One region of the Bradyrhizobium sp. Leaf396 genome, then DNA from elsewhere that is predicted to be linked to it. Evidence: predicted binding sites of a transcription regulator. Region 1 holds the regulator's gene; each other region holds the start of a gene.
The links. Region 1 encodes PhoB, which activates phosphate uptake and scavenging genes when phosphate is short. Its sites were predicted from a motif close to TGTCATNNANCTGTCAT; they were not measured.
Positions count from the first base shown of each region.

Region 1 (5,214 bases):
GCACCATTGACCGGCCCGGAAAACGAAACGTGCCGCCTTTTAAGGGCGGCACGTGGGACTATCTTATGCTTGGCAAGACGTGTGTCAATGCCGCCCGAAAGCCCCGCGAAACGCTGAATCCGTAGTCTTGCGGTGCCGATTTTGCGGGATTTTCACCACGGAACATGTGGACGCGAGTCGGCGGACTCTTGCGCGGGAGTCACGCCATATTGTAGCGTTTGGACTGTCAGATACGACATCTCGTGCAACAGTTCTGATCCCAAGAGTCCTCATGTACCGGCGTAAACGTTCGGGCGTCTTGAGCGCGCCCGGCGAGCCTTAAGGGATTCTGGCGGCACGGGTTTTTCAAGGCTTAAGCATTCGCTGTGAAGGCCCCAGGACGGCAGGCGCGCAGCGAGGGAAAGGGTGCAATGACGGTTTTGACCTGGTCCGATGATCGCGTCGAGCAGCTGAAGAAGCTCTGGGAGGCCGGACTTTCGGCCAGCCAGATCGCGGCGGAGCTCGGCAATGTGACCCGCAATGCCGTGATCGGCAAAGTGCACCGGCTCGGCCTGTCCGGCCGCGCCAAGAGCCCTTCATCGGCAGCGCCCCGGCCGCGCAAGGCACGGCCCGCGCAGCACATGATGCGAGTCACTCGCCCCGTCGCGCGCGGCAACACCGCGCTGGCGCAGGCCTTCGAGGTCGAGGTTGAGGCTGAACCTGTTACCTACGACAACGTGGTGCCGATGAGCCAACGGCTGTCGCTACTGGAATTGAACGAGGCGACCTGTCACTGGCCGGTCGGCGATCCCTCGAGCCCGGATTTCTTCTTCTGCGGCGGCAAGGCGCTTTCCGGCCTGCCCTACTGCGCCCAGCATTCGCGCGTGGCGTATCAGCCCGCAGCAGACCGCCGGCGCGCGCCGGCGAAGCCGGGCACGCGCTGAGTTTGTCGATCTACCTGATGGCAGCCGCGACGCGATCACGGCTCCAGTAACTCGGTGTCATCCCCGCCTGGTGCGCGATTGCGCGCGAGGGGCGGGGATCCGTAGCCACAGCGCGCAATTGTCGCGCGAGATGGTCACTCCGAGTCTTCGTCAAAGCACGTTCTGTGGTTATGGACCCGGGCTCGCGCTGCGCGCGTCCCGGGATGGCGGCCAAGATCATTGCCGCATCTCGCGAAACCAACACTCGCCAGTTTAGAGCTTTACGTCTGCTCCGCCTTGGCGAACCGATCATCCAGCGCGTAGCCGGCGCCGCGGACCGTGCGGATCGGGTCCTGCTCGCGACCCAGATTGAGCAGCTTGCGCAGGCGCCCGATATGGACGTCGACGGTGCGCTCGTCGATGTAGATGTCGCGGCCCCAGACGCTGTCGAGCAGCTGTTCGCGCGAGAACACGCGGCCGGGATGCTCCAGGAAGAACTCAAGCAGGCGATATTCTGTCGGGCCGAGATCGATCGGCCGGCCCGAGCGCGCCACGCGGCGCTTGTCGCGGTCGAGCTCGATGTCGCCATAGGCGAGCACCGTCGCGAGCCGCTCGGGGCTCGCGCGCCGCAGAAGCCCCTTCACGCGCGCGAGCAGCTCCGGCACCGAGAACGGCTTGACGATGTAGTCGTCGGCGCCGGTCGCAAGCCCCCGCACCCGCTCGCTCTCCTCGCCGCGCGCGGTGAGCATGATGATCGGGAGCTGCTTGGTCTCGGGCCGCGTGCGCAGCCGCCGGCACAGCTCGATGCCCGATAGCCCAGGCAGCATCCAGTCGAGCACGATCAGATCGGGAATGTGCTCCTTGAGGCGGGTATCGGCATCGTCGCCGCGCATCACCGTCTCGACGTCATAGCCGTCGCCTTCGAGGTTGTAGCGGAGAAGCTCGGTGAGAGCTTCCTCGTCCTCAACCACCATAATGCGTGCGCCCATGGTGTCGTCGCTCCTTACGTCTTCAGGTATTCGGTATCGTGGTGGCGAAATTGGTCATGTCGCCCTTCGGCCGCTTGTCGGTGATCGCCTGCCCCTCGATCATGTAGAACACGGTCTCGGCGATGTTGGTGGCGTGGTCGCCGATCCGCTCGATGTTCTTGGCGCAGAACATCAGATGGATGCAGAACGAGATGTTGCGCGGATCCTCCATCATATAGGTGAGGAGCTCGCGGAACAGCGAGGTGCAGATCGCGTCGACCTCCTCGTCGCCCTTCCACACCGCCATTGCCGCCGGCAGATCGTGCGCGGCGTAGGCGTCCAGCACCGACTTGACCTGCTGCTGCACCAGGTCGGTCATGTGTTCCAGGCCGCGGAACAGCTTCAGCGGATGGAAATCCGTCTCCAGCGCCGCGACGCGCTTGCCCATGTTCTTGGCGAGATCGCCGATGCGCTCGAGATCGGTCGCGACGCGCATGGCGCCGACGATCTCGCGCAGGTCAACCGCCATCGGCTGGCGGCGCGCGATGGTGAGCACCGCGCGCTCCTCGATGCGCTTCTGCAGCGCATCGAGCTCGGTGTCGGTGGCGACGACGCGCTGGCCGAGCGCGACGTCGCGGCGGATCAGCGCGTCGACGGAATCGACGATCATGCGCTCGGCGATGCCGCCCATTTCGGCAACCAGGCGCGTGAGCTCCTGGAGGTCGCTGTCGAAGGCCTTTGCGGTATGTTCAGAACCCATGTTCCGTCTCCTCAGCCGAACCGGCCGGTGATGTAATCCTGCGTGCGCCGGTCGCTCGGCGACGTGAAGATCTTGCTGGTATCGTCGAACTCGATCAGCTCGCCGAGATACATGAACGCGGTCTTGTCCGAGACGCGCGCCGCTTGCTGCATGTTGTGGGTGACGATCGCGATCGTGTAGTTCTCGGACAATTCCTGGATCAGTTCCTCAACCTTCGCCGTCGAGATCGGATCGAGCGCCGAGCAGGGCTCGTCGAACAGGATCACCTCGGGCCGGACCGCGACGGTGCGAGCGATGCAGAGGCGCTGCTGCTGGCCGCCGGAAAGCGACAGGCCGGAAGCATTGAGCTTGTCCTTGACCTCGTTCCACAGCGCGCCGCCACGCAACGCCTTCTCGACGCGGTCGTCCATCTCGGACTTCGAGATCTTCTCGTACAGACGAATGCCGAACGCGATGTTCTCGTAGATCGTCATCGGGAACGGGGTCGGCTTCTGGAACACCATGCCGACCCGGGCGCGCAGCAGATTGAGATCAAGCTTGGGGTCGAGAATGTTGGTGTGGTCGAGCAGCAGCTGACCGGTGGCGCGCTGGCCCGGATAGAGATCGTACATCCGGTTGAAGATGCGCAGCAGGGTCGACTTGCCGCAGCCGGACGGGCCGATGAAGGCCGTGACGCGGTTGGTGCCGAGCGCCAGATTGATGTTCTTCAATGCATGGTGCTCACCGTAGTAGAAGTTGAGGTTGCGCGCCGTAACCTTGGCGGGCGCCTCGGGCAGGGGCTGCGAGCCGGGATGGACGGTCGGCGCGCTGACGGAAACAGACATTTCACTCATTTTGCAGTCCTCTCGGCGCCGATGATGCGCGCGCCAATGTTCAGGGCAAGCACGGTCAGGGTGATCAGCAGCGCGCCGCTCCAGGCGAGCTGCTTCCAGTAGGCGTAGGGGCTCTGCACGAAATTGTTGATGGTCACCGGCAGGTTGGCCATGGTCTTGTCCAGGCCCAGGCTGAAGAACTGGTTCGAGAGCGCGGTGAACAGCAGCGGCGCCGTCTCGCCGGCAACGCGGGCGGTGGCGAGCAGCACGCCGGTGATGAGGCCGGAACGCGCGGCGCGATAGGCGATCCGCTTGATCACCAGCGAGCGCGGCAGGCCCAGTGCGCTGGCGGCCTCACGCAGCGGGTTGGGAACCAGCAGCAGCATGTCTTCCGTGGTGCGCACCACGACCGGGATCACGATGACGGCGAGCGCCAGCGCGCCCGCGATCGCCGAGAAGCCTCGCATCGGCACCACCACCGCGCCGTAGATGAACAGACCAATGATGATCGAGGGCGCCGACAACAAAATGTCGTTGATGAAGCGGATCACCGAGGTCAGCTTGTCGTTGCGGCCGTACTCGGCGAGATAGGTGCCGGCGAATAGGCCGAGCGGCGCGCCGATGCCGACGCCGATCGCGGTCATGATCAGCGAGCCGACGATAGCGTTGCGCAGGCCGCCCTCGGTCGATCCGGGCGGCGGGGTGTCAGCGGTGAAGACCTGGAAGTTGAGCCCGGCCAGGCCGTTGTAGAACAGCGTGATCAGGATCAGCGCGAGCCAGGTGACGCCAAACGCGGCAGCAGCGATGCAGAGCCCGCGGATGACGATGTCCCAGCGGCGGCGACGTGCATAGATCGGGTTCATGGCTTTACTTCCCGGCCTTGGTTTCCAGGCGCATCAGCATCAGCCGCGCGGCTGCGAGCACGAAGAACGTCAACACGAACAGGAGCAGACCGAGAAGGATCAGGCCGGACTGGTGCAGGCCGTCGCTCTCGGCGAACTCCGACGCGATCGCCGCCGAGATCGTGGTGCCCGGGGCGAAGATCGACGATGAGATGCGGAACGAATTGCCTATGATGAAGGTCACCGCCATGGTTTCGCCGAGCGCGCGGCCCAGCGCCAGCATGACGCCGCCAATGATGCCGACGCGGGTGTAGGGGATCACCACGCTGCGGACGACTTCCCAGGTGGTGCAGCCGACGCCATAGGCGGCTTCCTTCAAGACCGGCGGCACCGTCTTGAACACGTCGACCGAGATCGAGGTGATGAAGGGCAGCACCATGATCGCGAGGATCAGCGCGGCGTTGAACAGGCTGAGATAGGAGGGGGGCCCGGCAAAGATCGCGCCCAGCACAGGGACGCCGTCGAAGACCTTGATCATGAAGGGCTGGAAGGTGTTGGCCAGGAACGGCCCGAGCACGAAGAAGCCCCACATGCCGTAGATGATCGAGGGAATGCCGGCGAGCAGCTCGACCGCCATGCCGATCGGGCGGCGCAGCCATTGCGGACAGAGCTCGGTGAGGAAGATCGCAATGCCGAGGCCGACCGGAATGGCGATCAGCATGGCGATGAAGGAGGTGATGAGCGTTCCGTAGATCGGCCCGAGCGCGCCCAGCACCGGAGGATCGGCGGACGGTGCCCAGCGCTGCGTCCACAGGAAGGAGAGGCCGTACTCCTTCATCGCGGGAAAGGCGCCGACGACCAGCGAAAGGATGATGCCGCCGAGGATCAGCAGCACCGAGATCGCGGAAAGCCGCGTGATCCAATAGAAAG
Region 1 covers NZ_LMQJ01000034.1:124,451-129,664, forward strand. The annotation lists gene ASG57_RS25320 (GcrA family cell cycle regulator) at 411-923, shown strand; gene phoB (phosphate regulon transcriptional regulator PhoB) at 1,184-1,891, opposite strand; gene phoU (phosphate signaling complex protein PhoU) at 1,914-2,630, opposite strand; gene pstB (phosphate ABC transporter ATP-binding protein PstB) at 2,642-3,463, opposite strand; gene pstA (phosphate ABC transporter permease PstA) at 3,460-4,305, opposite strand; gene pstC (phosphate ABC transporter permease subunit PstC) at 4,310-5,214, opposite strand, start outside.

Region 2 (5,214 bases), on a different contig from region 1:
TGACGAGCTCGAGCTCGTCCTTTACCGCGGAGACATCGAGATTGGCGCTGAGCTTGGCGAGCTCTTCGATCGCGATCTGCTGTGCCGCGCCGGTCTTGGCGCCGCCGCCTTCCAGCAGCCGCACGCCACCATTGATCACGTCGTAGGTGCCGAGGAAGTCGCGACCGCGACCGACCGGCCAGGTCATCGGCGTGGTGTCGAGCGCCAGCGTCTTCTCGATCTCGTCGAGCAGCTCGAACACGTCGCGGCTCTCGCGGTCCATCTTGTTGATAAAGGTGATGATCGGAATGTCGCGCAGACGGCACACCTCGAACAGCTTGCGGGTGCGCGCCTCGATGCCCTTGGCGGCGTCGATCACCATCACGGCGGAATCCACGGCTGTCAGCGTGCGATAGGTGTCCTCCGAAAAGTCCTCGTGGCCCGGCGTGTCCAAGAGGTTGAAGACGAGGCCCTCGAACTCGAAGGTCATCACCGAGGTCACCACGGAGATGCCGCGCTCGCGCTCGATCTTCATCCAGTCAGAGCGGGTGTTGCGCCGCTCGCCCTTGGCCTTGACCTGACCGGCCAGATTGATCGCGCCGCCGAAAAGCAGCAGCTTTTCGGTCAGCGTGGTCTTGCCGGCGTCAGGATGCGAGATGATCGCAAAGGTGCGCCGCCGCGCCACTTCGGCGGCAAGCGGGGAACGGGCCGGCGATTCGGCTGTAGGGGTGGCGATGTCGGACATGGCGGGAGCGTGTGGCAGGGAAAGCGGGCCTGATCAAGCCTCATGTGGTGATTGCGGAGGCTTCCGGCCAGCCCCATATCGGCTTTCGGGAAGGACGGCCTTCCCCTTTCTCAGCACCTCGCCGCGGGGACGACCCTGCCTTGATTGGAGGGTCGTCATGGCCTGGAGCATCCTGTTCGTCGCCGGTCTCCTCGAGATCGTCTGGGCGATCGGCCTGAAATATACCGAGGGCTTCACCCGGCTTGTTCCGTCCGTGATCACGCTGGCGGCGATGGCCGGGAGCGTCATTCTGCTCGGGCTTGCGCTCAGGTCCCTGCCCGTGGGAACCGCTTACGCGGTCTGGACCGGCATCGGCGCGGTCGGCACCGCGGCGCTCGGGATCTTTCTGTTCGGCGAGCCGGCTAGCGCGCTCCGGCTTGCCAGCATCGGCCTGATCGTTGCCGGCATCATCGGGCTGAAGCTCGTCACTTGACGAGCTGGACCACCCACCAGGTCAGCGCGGCCACGATGGCCGAGGCCGGGATCGTGATCACCCAGGCATAGACGATCGAGCTTGCGACGTTCCAGCGCACCGCCGAGACGCGGCGCGCAGCGCCGACGCCGACGATGGCGCCGGTGATGGTATGGGTGGTCGAGACGGGAACGCCGAGATAGGTCGCCATGAACAGGGTTGCCGCGCCGCCCGTCTCGGCGCAAAAGCCCTGCATCGGCGTCAATTTGGTGATGCGCAGGCCCATGGTGCGGACGATCCGCCAGCCGCCCATCAGCGTGCCCAGCGCCATCGCCGCCTGGCAGGACAGCACCACCCAGAACGGCACCGAGAACTCGCTGCCGAGATGGCCCTGCGAATACAGCAGCACCGCGATGATGCCCATGGTCTTCTGCGCGTCGTTGCCGCCATGGCCGAGCGAATAGAGCGAGGCGGACGCGAACTGCAGGATACGAAAGGCGCGGTCGACCGCGAACGGCGTCGAGCGCACCGACGCCCAGGACACGACCGCCACCAGCAACATCGCGAGCAGGAAACCGACCAGCGGCGACAGCACGATCGCCAGGACCGTCTTGGACAGGCCGCTCCAGACCGCGGCCGAGATCCCCGCCTTGGCCATGCCGCCGCCGACGAGCCCGCCGATCAATGCGTGCGACGATGAGGACGGGATACCGAGCGCCCAGGTCACGAGATTCCAGACGATGGCCCCGACCAGCGCCGCGAAAATCACCTGGGCATCGACGACCGCGGGATCGATGATGCCGGTGCCAATGGTCTGGGCGACGTGCAGTCCGAACACCAGAAAAGCGATGAAATTGAAGAAGGCGGCCCAGAACACGGCGAATTGCGGCCGCAGCACGCGTGTCGAGACGATGGTCGCGATCGAATTGGCGGCGTCGTGGAGGCCGTTCAGGAAGTCGAACAGCAGCGCGACGGCGATCAGGCCGACCAGGACAGGAAAAGCCAACGCGGCATCCACAGCGCGGCCCCCGCTCTAAGCTCTGCGCACGACCTCCGCGCGAACGCGTTCCGCGTTCGTCGCGAAGGAAGACCGCTGCACGCCTGTCCGGATCATGCGCTACACTTGCTCGATGACGATGCTGTTGATCTCGTTCGCGACATCATCGAAGCGATCGGCCACCTTCTCGAGATGATCGTAGATTTCGGCGCCGACGATGAAGTCCATCGCATTGCCTTCGCGATGCTTCAGAAAGAGCTCCTTGAGGCCGATGTCGTGGAGATCGTCGACCCGCCCCTCGAGCTTGCCGAGCTCTTCGGTGATGGCAGTCAGCATCGCGACGTTGGGTCCGATCGACTGCATCAGCGGCAGCGCACGTCCCACCAGATTGGCGCATTCGATCAGGAGCGCGCCGATCTCGCGCATGGGCGGCTCGAAGCTGCGAACCTCGAACAACATGACGGCCTTGGCCGTCTGCTGCATCTGGTCGATCGCATCGTCCAGCGAGGTGATGAGGTTCTTGATGTCGCCGCGGTCGAACGGCGTGATGAAGGTGCGCCGCACCGCTGTCAGCACCTCGCGAGTGATGTTGTCGGCCTCGTTCTCGAACTGGTTGACGCGCTGGCAATAAACCGGCGTCTCCTGCCCCCCGTTGAGCATACCCTGGAGCGCGATGGCCCCCTGGATCACCGTCTGGGCATGCCGGTCGAACAGGTCGAAGAACCGCTCTTCCCTGGGCAGGAACGCACGAAACCATCGCATCATCGAGGTAGGCTACCGGTTGGAAATGGCCAGGCCCCAAGGGGCCGTCACAAAACTGTCATAGACCATTTTCGATCCGCGCGCGTGTCATCTCACGCCCGCGGAGCCGGATCATCCACCGCTTTCACGCAGCAAGTAAATTGAACTGGAATCAATTACTTAGAGCGATCGTCGGAAGTAGTGCGCGATTTCGCCGACGACGCCGCGACGGAAGGTGAGCACGCAGGTCACGAAGATCACGCCCTGGATGACCGTCACCCACTGGCCGAAGCCCGCCAGATATTGCTGCATGGCGATGATGACGAAGGCGCCGACCACCGGACCAAAGATGGTGCCGAGACCGCCGACGAGCGTCATCAGGACGACCTCGCCCGACATCGACCAGTGCACGTCGGTGAGCGAGGCATTCTGCGCCACGAAGACTTTGAGCGCTCCGGCAAGGCCGGCCAGCGTACCCGACAGGACGAAGGCCAGGAACTTGTACTGGTCGGTGCGGTAGCCCAGCGAGATCGCGCGCGGCTCGTTCTCGCGGATGGCCTTCAGCACCTCGCCAAACGGCGAGTTGATGATGCGGAAGATCAGGAGGAAGCCGGCAAGGAAGCCGACCAGCACCACGTAATACAGCACCGTCGGCTGAGACAGATCGAGGAGGCCGAACATGCGCCCCTGCGGAATGCCCTGGATGCCGTCCTCGCCATGGGTGAACGGGGCCTGGAGATAGATGAAGTACAGGAGCTGCGACAGCGCCAGGGTGATCATCGAGAAATAGATGCCCTGGCGTCGGATCGAGATATAGCCGGTGACGATCGAGAGCACGAAAGCCGCCGCGACGCCGACGAGAATGCCGAGCTCCGGCGGCAGCGCCCACACTTTGAGCGCATGCGCGCTGCAATAGCCGGCCGTTCCCAGGAACATCGCATGGCCGAACGAGAGCAGGCCGCCATAGCCGATCAGCAGATTGAAGGCACAGGCGAGCAGCGCGAAGCACAGCGCCTGCATCACGAAGAACGGATAGACTCCCGTGAATGGGACCGCCGCAAGCAGCAGCGCCATCACCACGAACACCGTCATCTCGTCGCGCATCGCGCGCGGGGTTGCCGGCAGCGTGTCGTCCGTCAGGGTTGTCATCTCAGGCCGCCCTTCCCGTCAATCCCGTTGGCTTCACCAAGAGCACCAGCACCATCAGCACGAACACGACGGTGTTGGAGGCCTCGGGGTAAAAATACTTGGTCAGGCCCTCGATCACGCCGAGCGCGAAGCCGGTGATGATCGAGCCCATGATGGATCCCATGCCGCCGATCACGACCACCGCGAACACGACGATGATGAGGTCGGCGCCCATGAGCGGCCGCACCTGGTTGATCGGCGCCGAGAGCACGCCGGCCAGCGCGGCAAGGCCGACGCCAAGACCGTAGGTCAGTGTGATCATGCGCGGCACGTTGATGCCGAAGGCGCGAACCAGGGTGGGGTTTTCAGTGGCGGCGCGCAGATAAGCGCCGAGCTGCGTCTTCTCGATCAGGAACCAGGTGGCCAGACACACCACCAGCGAGAACACGACGACCCAGCCACGGTAGATCGGCAGGAACATGAAGCCGAGATTCATGCCGCCCTTGAGCTGGTCCGGAATCGCGTAAGGCAGGCCGGAGGAGCCGAAGTAGTTCTGGAACACGCCCTGAACGATCAGCGCGATGCCGAAGGTCAGCAGCAGCCCGTAGAGATGGTCGAGCCCGGTCAGCCATTGCAGCATGGTCCGCTCCAGGATCATGCCAAAGATGCCGACGATGATCGGCGCCAGCAGGAGCGCCCACCAATAGTTGATCCCGCCCAGGTTCAACAGGAAGTAGGCGACGAAGGCGCCCATCATGTAGAGCGCGCCATGGGCGAAGTTGATGATGTTGAGCATGCCGAAGATCACGGCGAGCCCGAGACTGAGCAGCGCGTAAAACGAGCCGTTGATCAGTCCCACCAGTAGCTGAGCGTATAGAGCCTGCATCGATCCCGCACCCGGTCCCTTCGGCGTTCCCTGAAACTTGCCCGCAGGCCTCAAGACCTGCGCGACGTTATCTTACTTCTTCAAGAGCGCGCACTTGCTCTCGGATAGCGGCGTGAAAGCCTGGTCGCCCGGCACGGTGCCGACCAGCTTGTAGAAGTCCCATGGTCCCTTGGACTCCGAGGGCTTCTTCACCTCGAACAGATAGGCGTTGTGGATGGTGCGCCCGTTCGGCTGGATCTCGCCCTTGCCGAACAGATCGTCCTCGGTCGGCATCGACTTCATCTTCT
Region 2 covers NZ_LMQJ01000001.1:37,606-42,819, reverse strand. The annotation lists gene ASG57_RS00220 (peptide chain release factor 3) at 1-724, opposite strand, end outside; gene sugE (quaternary ammonium compound efflux SMR transporter SugE) at 882-1,196, shown strand; gene ASG57_RS00210 (inorganic phosphate transporter) at 1,189-2,193, opposite strand; gene ASG57_RS00205 (DUF47 domain-containing protein) at 2,293-2,937, opposite strand; gene ASG57_RS00200 (branched-chain amino acid ABC transporter permease) at 3,094-4,062, opposite strand; gene ASG57_RS00195 (branched-chain amino acid ABC transporter permease) at 4,064-4,927, opposite strand; gene ASG57_RS00190 (ABC transporter substrate-binding protein) at 5,000-5,214, opposite strand, start outside.
Region 2: a site for PhoB is predicted at 2,980-2,996, ahead of ASG57_RS00205 (DUF47 domain-containing protein). Genes of this name have one in related genera too.

Region 3 (5,214 bases), on a different contig from region 1:
AAGTGAAGTAGGAGAGGTCAGTGTAGATGCGCGCGGTGACCGGGTGATAGTTGCCGGTGCCCGTATGAACGTAAGTCGTGAGGCTGCCGCCCTCGCGGCGCACCACCATCGAGAGTTTTGCGTGCGTCTTCAATTCCAGGAAGCCGTAGACCACCTGCACGCCGGCGCGCTCGAGATCGCGCGCCCAGCGAATATTGGCTTCTTCGTCGAACCGCGCCTTCAGCTCGATCAGGGCGGTGACGGATTTGCCGGCTTCGGCCGCTTCGGCGAGCGCGCGCACGATCGGCGAGTTGTTCGAGGTGCGGTAGAGCGTCTGCTTGATCGCGACCACATCGGGATCGCGCGTCGCCTGCTGCAGGAACTGCACCACCACGTCGAAGGACTCGTAAGGATGATGGACGATGAGGTCTTTCTGCCGGATCGCGGCAAAGATGTCGCCGCCATGCTCGCGTACGCGCTCGGGATGGCGCGGCACGTAGGGGGTGAATTCGAGATCCGGCCGGTCGAGACGGGTGAGCTGCGAGAGCTCGTTCATGGCGAGCACGCCGTCGACCAGGAACACCTCGTCGTCGGCAGCCGACAGTGCATGCTGCACGAAGCTGCGCAGCTGCTCCGGCATCTTGGCGTCGATCTCGAGCCGGATCACGGACCCGCGCCGACGGCGCTTCAGCGCGGTCTCGAACAGGCGGACGAGGTCTTCCGCCTCTTCTTCGATTTCGAGCTCCGAGTCGCGGATGATCCGGAAGGAACCTTGGCCGTGCAGATTGTAGCCGGGGAACAGGCGGTTGATGAACAGGGTGGTCGCCTGCTCCAGCGAGATCAGGCGCACCGTTCCTTCGGCCGGCAGGCGGATGAAGCGGTCGATCTTGCCGGGCATGCGGATCAGCGCGTTCATCTGCTTGCCGTCGGCGGCGCGCGTGAGCTGGAGCGCGATGGTGAAGCCGAGGCTCGGAATGAACGGGAAGGGGTGGGCCGGATCGATCGCGAGCGGGGTCAGCAGCGGGAACACGTTGTTGAGGAAGTAGTCCTCGACCCAGGTTCGTTCCGCCTTGGTGACCTCCTTGCCGTCGACCAGCACGATGCCGACCTCGGCCAGCGTGGCGCGCAGGTCGCGCCAGATCGCCTGCTGGTCGGAGGCGAGCTGGGAGACGGTACGGTTGATCAGCGCGAGCTGTTCCGACGGCGTCAGGCCGTCGGGGCTGCGTTCGGCGATGCCCTCGCGCACCTGGGCCTTGATGCCGGCGACGCGGACCATGAAGAATTCGTCGAGATTGTTCGCCGAGATCGAGAGGAACCGCACCCGCTCCAGCACGGGGTGGTTGAGATTGACCGATTCCTCCAGGACGCGGCGGTTGAAATGCAGCCAGGACAGCTCGCGGTTGATGAACCGTTCGGGGCTGGATGCGATCGCCGGCAAGCCCTCGGCTTCCGGGGGTTTTTCTTTCGTTTCAACCGTTTGCGCAGAGTCCATTAGAAGTCGGTCCATCCTGTCTCGCCTCACTTTGCGACTTATGCGCAAAACCCCGGGGAGCATGTGTTACAGCGATGACGTTTCGATGACATTGATGTTCCGCCCCTCGGTCCCGTCAAGCGGCCTCAAGGCGCCTTGGGGGCTGGCGGGCCAATCAGACGTCCCGCAAGAGCTCGGCGGCCAGCGCCCGGGTGACGGGGCGGCCGAGCCGCAGGGCTTCGCTGTCGAGCAGCTCCACGGCCCGCCGGGCGGCGGCCGAGGACCGCTCCAGGCGGGTGGCGAGGTAGCTGACTACGCTCTCGTCCACGGTGAGCTGGCGGTCGGCGCAGAATTTGACGATGAGGCCGCGAAAGAGCTGGTCGTCGGGGGGCTGCAGCGTGACCACCGGCACGGCACGCAGACGCGAGCGCAGGTCGCGCAGCTCGATCTCCAGCGAGGCCGGCGCCTCGCGTCCGGTGAGGAGGACGTAGGCGCCGTCCTCGCGGGCGAGATTCATCATGTGAAACAGGGCGCGCTCGTCGAAATCGTTTGCCCTGAGATCTTCCACGACCAGCGCGCCGGTGGCGAGCGCACCGGGGACCCCGGCGGCGGTCAGCGCATTGGCGGTGGTCGAGCGGGCACCGGCCTCCTCGGCCCAGATCGCGGCGAGATGGCTCTTGCCGCTTCCCTCGGGACCGGCCAGCCACATGATCCGGTTCGGCCATTCCGGCCAGCTGTCGATCAGGCCGAGACCGGCCGCATTGGCGGGGCCTTCGAGGAAGTTGTCCCGGCTGAGGCTCTCCGCATGCGGGAGCGAAAATGCCAATTGTCGGGGGTGAACGCGGCCTGCCACGCTTGTTTTGCTCCATGCCGGCGCGCCGGCCCGTTTGAAGAGGGTTCGACTTGATCGTGCGGCACTTGTTCGTGCGAGACCTTGATCTTGCGAGACTGGATCTTGCGAGACTTGGCCTTTTGCGGGGCCGCATCCCGGCTCATTTGGCCTCGATCGTACTCATGTGCCGCAGCCACTCGACGAGGTAGAGCGACACGGAGGAGAGCGTGAAGACCGTGACGAGGCCCATCAGGATCATATCATAAGGGGCCGGCTTGAAGCCGAAGGCAAGCGCCGCCAGCACCAGCGCCGCGAACGCCACTTGGGCCACGGTGTTGAGCTTGGACACCTTCGACGGCTTCATCTCGACCGGTCGGTCGAACAGCCAGGATACGATCACGGCGGCAACGATCATGATGTCGCGGGAGACCACCAGGATCACGATCCAGCGCGGTATCGCGCCCCAGATGCCGAGCGCCATGTAGATCGAGACCAGCAGCGCCTTGTCCGCGAGCGGATCGAGCAGCGCCCCGAGCTCGCTCGTCATGTTGAAGCGCTTGGCCAGGAAACCATCCACGGCATCGCTGACGCCGGCAATCAGGAAGACGGCGAACGCCACCTCCATTTGGCTCGACACGATGGCCCAGACAATGATCGGGACCAGCATGATGCGGCCCAGGGTAATGATGTTCGGAATACTCACGAAAGCGCTTTCCCGGCCCCGGCTTGACCTCGAATCCGCCCCCCTTGGGAGGCTGAACCGGTTGATATCTACATAGTATAGAGCGGGGCGCCATGCGAGCCATTGCGCGTCCCCGGAATTCGACGTAACCAGCCGCAAACCCACTGGAAATCGGGCATGACCGACCGCAAAAACGGGCTCACTTACGCCGATTCAGGCGTCGATATCGACGCGGGCAACCGCCTGGTCGACCTGATCAAGCCGATGGTGCGCGCCACCGCGCGGCCGGGCGCGGACGCCGAGATCGGCGGCTTCGGCGGCCTGTTCGACCTGAAGGCGGCAGGCTTCAAGGATCCGGTCCTTGTCGCCGCTACCGATGGGGTCGGCACCAAGGTCAAGATCGCGATCGAGACCGGGCTGCACGGCGGCATCGGCGTCGATCTCGTTGCCATGAGCGTCAATGACCTCGTCGTGCAAGGTGCCGAGCCGCTGTTTTTCCTGGATTATTTCGCCTGCGGCAAGCTCGACCCCGAGGCCGCTGCCGCGATCGTCGCTGGTGTCGCGGAGGGATGCCGCGAATCCGGCTGTGCCCTGATCGGCGGCGAGACGGCCGAGATGCCGGGCCTCTACAAGGATGGCGACTACGACCTCGGCGGCTTTGCCGTCGGCGCTGCAGAGCGCGGCACGCTGCTGCCGCGCAAGGATATCGCGGCCGGCGATGCCGTGATCGGGCTCGCCTCGTCGGGCGTGCATTCCAATGGCTTCTCACTGGTGCGCAAGATCGTCGAGCAATCCGGTCTCAGCTTCGCGGCGCAGGCGCCGTTCGCGCCCGTGATGACGCTCGGCGGCGCGCTGCTGACGCCGACGAAGCTCTACGTCAAGTCCTGCCTGCGCGCGATCCGCGAGACCGGCGCGGTGAAGGGGCTCGCCCACATCACCGGCGGCGGCTTCACCGACAACATTCCGCGCGTGCTGCCGAAGCACCTCGGCGTCGGCATAGACCTCGCGCGCCTGCCGGTGCTGCCGGTGTTCAAATGGCTGGCCGGGCAGGCGGGCATTGCCGAGCTGGAAATGCTGCGCACCTTCAATTGCGGGATCGGCATGATCGCGATCGTCGAGCCCGATAGGGTCGACCAGGTCGTCGAGGTCTTCACCGACGCCGGTGAGACGGTGGCGCAGCTCGGCACCGTGATCCCGGCCGAGGGCGAGCATCGGGTCGTCTATAACGGCCACCTCGATCTGGCGCTGTAATGACGGGCGCTGTGATGAAGCGCCGGGTCGCCATCCTGATCTCCGGGCGCGGCTCCAACATGGCTGCGCTGATCAGGGCCGCCGCCGCTGCGGATTTTCCGGCGGAGATATCGCTCGTCATCTCGAACAAGGCCGATGCGCCCGGGCTCGAACGGGCCCGGGCGAGCGGCGTGAAGACTGAGGTGATCGAGAGCAAGCCGTTCGGCAAGGACCGCGCCGGATTCGAGAAAGTGCTGCAGGCAGCCCTCGATCGGCACGGCATCGAGCTGATTTGTCTTGGCGGCTTCATGCGCCTGTTCACCGCCGAGTTCACCAAGGCCTGGTACGGGCGCATGCTCAACATCCACCCCTCGCTGCTGCCGTCCTTCCCCGGCCTCGACCCGCACGGCCAGGCCTTGCGCGCCGGTGTGAAGTTGTCCGGCGCGACTGTGCATTTCGTGATCCCCGAGACCGATGCCGGCCCGATCGTGATGCAGGGCGCGGTTCCCGTCGGCGATCACGACACCGGGGATACGCTGTCGGAACGCATCCTCGAGGTCGAGCACCGCATCTATCCCGAAGCGCTGCGGCTGCTCGCGAGCGGCAAGGTCCGGATCGAGGGCGATGTGTGCAAGACGGCGGGCAGCGCGGCGTCGGAGAATTTTCTGATTGCGCCGGTGGTGAGCTGAAGCGCCCTCCGCGTCTGGGTGCCTCCAAGAACAAAATCCCCCGGCAAAGCCGGGGGCAACGTCATGATTTCCCGCGCGCTGCGCGACATCAGGAGACCTTGAGGTTCTCCGCGGATGATTTGCCGCGGTTCTCCACGAGGTCGAATTCAACCACCTGGTTCTCGTTGAGGGTGGAGAGTCCGGCACGCTCGACGGCGGAGATGTGGACGAACACATCCTTGTCGCCGCCGTTCGGCTTGATGAACCCATAGCCCTTGGTCGGGTTGAACCATTTGACGGTGCCCTTTTGCGGCATCGCTAGTCTCCTCCACTAGATACAAAAAAGACGCGG
Region 3 covers NZ_LMQJ01000001.1:112,063-117,276, forward strand. The annotation lists gene ASG57_RS00540 (RNA degradosome polyphosphate kinase) at 1-1,471, opposite strand, end outside; gene ASG57_RS00545 (P-loop NTPase family protein) at 1,626-2,303, opposite strand; gene ASG57_RS00550 (CDP-alcohol phosphatidyltransferase family protein) at 2,443-2,985, opposite strand; gene purM (phosphoribosylformylglycinamidine cyclo-ligase) at 3,142-4,215, shown strand; gene purN (phosphoribosylglycinamide formyltransferase) at 4,230-4,883, shown strand; gene ASG57_RS00565 (cold-shock protein) at 4,972-5,178, opposite strand.
Region 3: a site for PhoB is predicted at 1,546-1,562, ahead of ASG57_RS00540 (RNA degradosome polyphosphate kinase). Genes of this name have one in related genera too.